2 regions of the Actinomadura sp. GTD37 genome follow, and region 1 is predicted to be linked to the other one. Evidence: riboswitches for the same ligand, from Rfam matches in the RefSeq annotation. Region 1 holds a riboswitch; the other holds the start of a gene.
What was found. Region 1 has a riboswitch for cobalamin ahead of metE (5-methyltetrahydropteroyltriglutamate--homocysteine S-methyltransferase). Riboswitches for the same ligand answer to the same signal wherever they lie in the genome.
Positions count from the first base shown of each region.

Region 2: it holds a riboswitch for cobalamin, as region 1 does, so the genes downstream of both, ACA511_RS15260 (ABC transporter substrate-binding protein) here and metE (5-methyltetrahydropteroyltriglutamate--homocysteine S-methyltransferase) in region 1, are expected to answer to the same signal.

Region 1 covers NZ_JBGNUS010000001.1:868,977-872,880, reverse strand. The annotation lists gene ACA511_RS04215 (protein kinase) at 1-888, opposite strand, end outside; cobalamin riboswitch at 1,098-1,269, shown strand; gene metE (5-methyltetrahydropteroyltriglutamate--homocysteine S-methyltransferase) at 1,384-3,621, shown strand; gene ACA511_RS04205 (ATP-binding protein) at 3,692-3,904, opposite strand, start outside.
Region 2 covers NZ_JBGNUS010000002.1:244,878-248,781, forward strand. The annotation lists gene ACA511_RS15245 (LLM class F420-dependent oxidoreductase) at 1-384, shown strand, start outside; gene ACA511_RS15250 (VOC family protein) at 362-748, opposite strand; gene ACA511_RS15255 (TetR/AcrR family transcriptional regulator) at 745-1,425, opposite strand; cobalamin riboswitch at 1,508-1,635, shown strand; gene ACA511_RS15260 (ABC transporter substrate-binding protein) at 1,703-2,635, shown strand; gene ACA511_RS15265 (FecCD family ABC transporter permease) at 2,661-3,836, shown strand; gene ACA511_RS15270 (ABC transporter ATP-binding protein) at 3,833-3,904, shown strand, end outside.

The sequences.
Region 1 (3,904 bases):
CACGAAGAACTCGATCCGACCATCAGCGGAATGATGCGCCGCCGGATCACCAGCCTCCGCCGGCAGGCCGCCCGGCATGAACATGGTCGCTTTGGAGGAATTCGCGAAATGGTCCAGGATCTCGGTGAGCCGGGGCCGCAGGCTCGGGTCTTTGGCCAGGCAGCCGCTGATCAGGCCGGTGAGGTGGGAGGGGAGCCGGGTCAGGTCGGGGGTGCCGTGGACGATCCGGTAGACGATCGTTCCGGCCGGCCCGGTGCCGAAGGGGCCGTGTTCGGTCGCCGCGAACGTGAGCACCGCGCCCAGCGCGAACACGTCGCTGGGCGGCCCGACCGCCAGTCCGCCGACCTGTTCGGGCGACATGTACCCGGGAGTCCCGAGCGCGGCGGTGGAGGTATAGGCGTCGTCCAGCGCACGGGCGATGCCGAAGTCGATGACGCGGGGGCCGTCGGCGGCGAGGATGATGTTGCCGGGCTTGAGGTCGCGGTGCACGAGACCCTCGTGGTGGATCGCGGCCAGTCCCTCCGCGAGTCCCGCTCCCAGAGCGCTGAGCGCATGGTCGGGCAGCGGCCCGTGTTCGCGGACGGCCTGTTCAAGCGACGGGCCGGGGATGAACGCCGTGGCCAACCACGGGAAGTGCGTCTCGGTGTCGGCGTTGACCACCTGGGCGGTGTAGAAGCCGCCGACCCGCCGGGCCGCTTCCACCTCCTGGGCGAACCGGCGCCGGAACCCGGCGTCTTCGGCCAGTTCGGGGCGCACCACCTTGACCGCGACCGGCCTCCCGCCTTGGGACCGGCCGAGGAACACCAGTCCCATACCGCCGCCGCCCAGCCTCCCCTCCAGCCGGTAGGGGCCCACCCTGCCCGGATCACCCGGTCGCAGCGGCTCCATCCAGCGACACCTCCCCGATCCTGAAGGACAAGTTGAGATCATCTCAAAACACCTCATCCTCTGTGGAGGCATCTCGACAGACCGTGACGAAGACGATCCGCAGGCGCGCGGCGACGCGTCGCGCACCCCGCCCGCCGACCGCGCCGACCGCGCACGAGCGGTCCCCCGTGATCGTCGCCGCGCGCACGAGTAGACTCGCGGGCGCGGACGGTTCACTCCTTTCGAGTGTCGTAAGAGGGAACCCGGTGCGAGTCCGGGACTGCCCCGCAGCGGTGAGCGGGAACGACCGCCGTCATAGGCACTGGGCCGAACGGCCTGGGAAGCGACGGCCAGTAGGACGCCTCCTCCGGGAGGCGACGCCCGCGAGTCCGAAGACCTGCCTCCGCCCGCGCGCCGGCCGGTGCGCGGTGGTGTGCGGCCTCGCGGGAAGGCCGGCGGCGCAGGCGTGCCGTCGCCGTTCCCGGGGCCGCCCGTGGCACAGCGAGGGAAGCCGCCATGAACACGACGATCCTCGGATACCCCCGAATCGGGGCCGACCGGGAACTGAAGGCCGCCACCGAGGACTACTGGGCGGGACGCGCCGACGCCGGCGCGCTCGCCGAGACCGGCGCCCGGCTGCGCGCCGAGGTCTGGACGGGGCTCCGCGACGCCGGGCTCGACGACGTCCCGTCGAACACGTTCTCCTTCTACGACCAGATGCTCGACACGAGCGTCCTGGTCGACGCCGTTCCGGACCGGTACCGGCGCCTGACCGGGCTCGACCGGTACTTCGCCATGGCCCGCGGCGTCCAGGACGTCCCGCCGCTCGAGATGACCAAGTGGTTCGACACCAACTACCACTACATCGTCCCCGAACTCGGGGTGGACACCCGGTTCCGGCTGGCGGACGGGGCGGCGGCGAAGCCGCTGGCCGAGTACCGGGAGGCGCGGGCGCTCGGCGTCGAGACGCGTCCCGTCCTCGTCGGGCCGCTCACGTATCTGCTGCTCGCCAAGCCGGCGGAGGAGGGGTTCCGGCCGCTCGACCTGCTCGACGGGCTGGTCGACGTGTACGCCGAGGTCCTGGAGCGGCTCGCCGGGTCGGGCGCGCAATGGGTGCAACTGGACGAGCCCGCCCTCGTCGCCGACCGGAGCGAAGCGGAGATCGACGCGCTCGCCCGCGCCTACACCCGCCTCGGGCGGCTCACCAGCAGGCCGCGGCTGATGGTCGCCACGTACTTCGGCACGATCGGCGCGGACGCGCTGCGGGTGCTGGGGCGCTCCCGCGTCGAGGCCGTCGGGCTCGATCTCGTCGCCGGTCCCGGCAACGTGGACGTGCTCGCGTCGGTCGGCGGGATGCCGCGCAAGACGCTCGTCGCGGGCGTGGTGGACGGGCGGAACGTCTGGCGCACCGATCCGGGCAGGGCCCTGGCCGCCTGCGCCTCCGTGCTCGGGCTCGTCGATCGGGTCGTCGTGGGCACGTCCTGCTCGCTGATGCACGTCCCGCTCGACCTGGACGCCGAGACGGCGCTCGACCCCGCCGTCCGCGGACGGCTCGCGTTCGCCCGGCAGAAGGTCGCCGAGGTCGTCGCCCTCGGACGGGCGCTCAGCGAGGACGTCCCGGTCCCGGACGCCGCGCCCCTTCCGGAGGCGGGCGTCGACCGGGCCGTCCGCGAACGGCTCGGGTCGGCGGCGGACACGCGCCGGGGCGACCGCGCCGCCCGGTTCGCCGCGCAGCGGGACGCGCTCGGCCTGCCCGACCTGGCGACGACCACGATCGGCTCGTTCCCGCAGACCCCCGAGATCCGCCGGGCCCGCGCCGACCGCCGCGCCGGGCGCGTCACCGGCGCCGAGTACACGCGCGCCATGAAGGACGAGATCGCCCGCGTCATCGCGCTCCAGGAGGACCTCGGCCTCGACGTCCTCGTGCACGGCGAGCCCGAGCGCAACGACATGGTGCAGTACTTCGCCGAGCAGCTCGACGGGTACGCGGCCACCGACCACGGATGGGTGCAGTCGTACGGGTCGCGGTACGTCCGGCCGCCGATCCTGCACAGCGACGTCGCGCGGCCGCGGCCGATGACCGTCGAGTGGGCCGTGTACGCGCAGTCGCTCACGGACAAGCCGGTCAAGGGGATGCTGACCGGGCCGGTCACGATGCTGGCCTGGTCGTTCGTCCGCGACGACCAGCCGCTCGCCGAGACGGCCCGCCAGGTCGCGCTCGCCCTCCGGGACGAGATCGCCGACCTGGAGGACGCCGGGATCCGCGTCATCCAGGTGGACGAGCCCGCCCTGCGCGAACTGCTCCCGCTGCGGGACGCCGACCGTCCCGGCTACCTCGCCTGGGCGGTCGGCGCGTTCCGGCTGGCCACGTCGGGCGTGCGGGACGCCACACAGATCCACACCCACATGTGCTACTCGGAGTTCGGCGAGATCATCGGCGCGATCGGGGAGCTGGACGCCGACGTCACGAGCGTGGAGGCGGCCCGCTCGCACATGGAGCTGGTCGGCGACCTGCGCGCCGCCGGGTACGGGAACGGCATCGGGCCCGGCGTGTACGACATCCACTCGCCGCGCGTCCCCTCCGCCGAGGAGATGGAGGAGAACCTGCGGCGCGCGCTGCGGGCCGTCGAGCCGGGACGGCTGTGGGTCAACCCCGACTGCGGGTTGAAGACCCGCGCCTATCCGGAGACGGAGGCGGCGCTGCGCAACCTGGTGGCGGCCGCCCGCCGCGTCCGCGCGGACCTGGCCGGCTGATCCCCCGCCGCCGCATGGCCCGCCCCCACCACGGGCCATGCGGCGGCCGCTCGCGTGGCCGGAACCGGCCTCAGTCGTTCATGCACTCCCACAGCCGGACGAGCTGCTCGCAGACCTCCGTGATGTCGGCGATCGGCATCTTGCCCGACTCCCCGGACCGGGAGCTCCAGCGGAACGTCGCCGACTCGCACCACACGGTCAGGTCGTCGTGCCCGGACAGGACGGAGACGCCGAGTTCGTCGATCGGGGTGAGTTCGGCTATGCCGCGCTGGACGAGCAGGCC
Region 2 (3,904 bases), on a different contig from region 1:
GTCCTGTGGATGACCGGCCCCAGGACCGTCCGGGAGCACATCGCTCCCACCATCGCGGCGGCGGCCAAGGCGGCCGGACGCAGCGAACCACGCGTGGTCTGCGTCCTGCCCACGTGCGTCACGAGTGACGCAGAGCGCGCGCGGGAGCAGGCGGCCGAGACGTTCGCGATGTACGGGAGCCTGCCGTCCTACCGGGCGATGATGGACCGGGAGGGCGTGGAAGGCCCCGCCGGCCTGGCCGTCATCGGCGACGAGGACACGGTCCAAGCCAAGCTGGAGGAGCTCGCCGAGGCGGGTGTCACCGACTTCATCGCCGCCGAGTACATGCCCGGCGACGACCGGGCGCGCACCCGGGCGTTCCTCAAGGGCGCGCTGGCGCGATGAGCTCGTAGAGGTTGCCGCTGGAGTCGGAGAAGTAGAGGCCCCGCCCGCCGAGCGGGTGGGCCTCGTCCACCCGCCCGCTGTCGGCGTGCGCGGGCTCGTCGCCGTACGGGATCTCGCGTGCGTCGAGGCGGTCGACGACCGCGTCGAACGTGTCGGCGTCCACGTCGAAGGCCAGGTGGTGGCCCTGCGGGTGCGCGACCGTCAGGAAGTCGAGGGTGAGGCCCTCGGTCACGCGGATCGGGACGAAGTGCCGCGCGTGCGGGTGCGGGCCGGTGCACTCCAGGCCCATGACGCTCGCGAAGAAGCGGGCGGCCTCGTCGTTGTCGGCGGCGGTCACGATCATGTGGTTGAGGCTGATCGTCATTCGGGGGGTCCTTCCTTGAGGGCTCCGTGCAGGAAGACGTCCAGGTACTCCGCCATGGACGGGCTGGACGCGGCGGGCCCGGCGGGCGGCCGGGCGCGGGTGAACGCCAGGCCCATGAACAGGCCCGCGATCTGCTCGGCGGGCAGGCGGAGCCGGTCGCGTTCGGGCTCGAGCAGTTCGGCGATGGCGTCGCGGGTCCGGTTCATGGCGGCGTCGCGGTCGGCTCCGCCTCCCGCGTGCCCGCCGCCCTCCGGCGCGCTCCCCTCGTCCCCGCCGCCGGGACCCCCGCCGCCGGGGCGCGGCATGCCGCGGCCGAGCCGGCGGCCGGTGGCCTGCAGCGCGCCGAGGACCATGCCCATCCGGACGAGGTAGGCCTCGATCGCGGCGCTCGCCTCGGCGAGCCGGTCGGCCAGCGGCTGGTCGAGCGGGATCTCGGCGATCACCGCCACGACGTGGTCGTTGCGCAGCGCCTCGGCGACGCACGCGTCGAGCAGTTCGTCCTTGTCGGCGAACACGCGGAAGATCGTCGCCTCGCCGATGCCGGCGGCGCGGGCGATCTGCCCGGTGGTCACGGCCGTCCCGTGCTCGGCGACGAGCGGCAGCGCGGTCCGCACGATCATCTCGCGGCGCCGCTGCGGGGTCATGCCCGGCGCGCGGCGGCGGTTCCCGGTCACCATGCCCGCCACCGTACGGAGTGAGGACTCACACCGTCAAGCCGGAGTGAGGACTCACACCGAACACCCGGACAGATCGGGATACCGCGGCTGATACCGTTGCGGTGCTGCGCGCCCAGGAGCGAAGTCCGGTGTGAATCCGGCGCTGTCCCGCAACTGTGATGCCCCTTCTCGAAGTGGCCGAGCCAGGTCGCCTCCTCGCGCGCCGACGATTCTCGACCTCGTGGAAGGGCGATCCGTCATGAGCGGGCCGTGGCTTCCCGGCAGCCTGGAGGCTCCTGTGAGACCCGTACGTACCTTCGGCGCGGTGATGGCGATCGGCATCGCCATGGTCACGGCCGCATGCGGCGGCGACGGCGGCAACGCCGAGAACGGGGCGAACGGCGCGGGGTCCGTCACCGTCCAGGCGGGGAACGGCGCGGTCACCGTTCCCGCCCGGCCGAAGCGGATCATCTCGCTCTCCCCCACCCACACCGAGACGCTGTTCGCCATCGGCGCCGGCCCGCAGGTGGTCGCGGTCAGCGACTACTCCAACCACCCGGCCGAGGCGCCGCGCACCAAACTGTCCGGCTTCAAGCCGAACGCCGAGGCGATCATCGCCTACAGGCCCGACCTCGTCGTCGTGTCCGACGACCTGAACGGCGTCGTCAAGGCGCTGGAGAAGGTGAAGATCCCCGTCCTGCTGGAGCCCGCGGCGGCCAGGCTGGACGACGCCTACGACGAGATCGACGACCTCGGCCGGGCCACCGGCCACGCCGCCGAGGCCGCGAAGCTCACCGACGGCATGAAGGCGGAGATCCAGAAGACGGTCGCCGCGTCGTCGGGCGCCGCGTCCAAGGGCAAGGGCCTCACCTACTACCACGAGCTCGACAACCAGCTGCACTCGGTGACGTCCACCACGTTCGTCGGCCAGGTGTACGGGCTGTTCGGCCTGCGGAACGTCGCCGACAAGGCCGACAAGGCGGCCGGCGGATACCCGCAGCTGTCCCGCGAGTACCTGCTCAAGCAGGACCCGGACCTCGTGTTCCTGGCCGACACCAAGTGCTGCGGCCAGAACACCGCCGCCCTGGCGAAGCGCCCCGGCTGGTCCGACCTGGACGCGGTGAAGAACGGGAACGTCGTCGAACTGGACGACGACATCGCCTCCCGCTGGGGGCCCCGCCTGCCCGAGTTCGTCAAGGCGATCGGCGCCGCCGTCCAGAAGGTGCAGTGACCGCGGCCGCCGGGGACGCCCGCTCATGAACGGAAGGCGCCGTCCCCGCTCCGGGACCGTTCCGGCCGGCCCCGCCGGGACGGCCCCGGACGTCCGCGTCCGGGAGACCGACCCGCCGGGGAAGGAGAAGGCGCCCCCCGAGGACGCCGCCGCGCCGAAGGGGCGCGCGGGACGTTCCCAGGCCAGGCTGCGGGCGCTGCCGCTCGCGGCGGCGGTCGCGCTGCTCGCCGCGACCCTGCTGGCCGGTGTGCTGGTGGGCGCCGCCGGGCTGCCCGCCGGAGGGGTGCTGAAGGCGCTCGCCGACAAGATCCCGTTCGTGCACGTCGACTCCGGGTTCGGGCCGATCGACGAGAGCGTCCTGTTCGAGCTGCGGGTCCCGCGCGCCCTGATGGCGGCGCTGGTCGGCGGGATGCTCGCCATGGCCGGGGCCGGCTACCAGGGCGTGTTCCGCAACCCGCTCGCCGACCCGTACCTGCTCGGCGCGGCGTCCGGGGCCGGGGTCGGCGCGACGCTGGTGATCGCCCTGGTGCCCGGCGACCCCGGCTACGGCGTCCCGCTCGCCGCCTTCGTCGGCGCCGTCTGCGGGGTCGCCCTGGCGTACGGGCTCGGCCGGTCGGCGGGCGGCAACGAGGCCGCGACGCTGGTGCTCGCGGGCGTCGCGGTGTCGCTGTTCCTCGCGGCGGTGCAGACGTTCATCCAGCAGATGAACGCCGAGGAGCTGCAGCGCATCTTCTCCTGGATCCTCGGCGGGGTCGGCTCGGCGGACTGGCGCCAGCTCGCGCTGGTCGCCCCGTACGCGGTCGTGTCCACCGTCGTCCTGCTGGCGCACGGCCGCCTGCTGGACGTGCTGAGCGTCGGCGACGAGGAGGCGGCGAGCCTCGGGCTGTCGGCGGCGCGGGTGCGGCTGACCGTGCTGGTCGCGGCGTCGCTGGCGACCGCGTCGGCGGTGGCGGTGAGCGGACTGATCGGGTTCGTCGGCATCGTCGTGCCGCACGTGGTGCGGCGGCTGGCGGGCGGCTCGTACCGGGTGGTCCTTCCGCTGTCGCTGCTCGGCGGGGCGGCGTTCCTGGAGGTGGTGGACCTGGTGGCGCGGACCGTCACCAGCCCCGGGGAGCTGCCGCTCGGCGTCGTGACGGCGTTCGTCGGCGGCCCGTTCTTCGTGGCGGTGCTGCGCGCGTCCCGCAGGCAGGTGGACGCGTGACCGTGCGGGTGCGGGACCTGGACGTGTCGCTCGGCGGCCGGCCGGTGCTGAAGGGCGTGTCGCTCGAC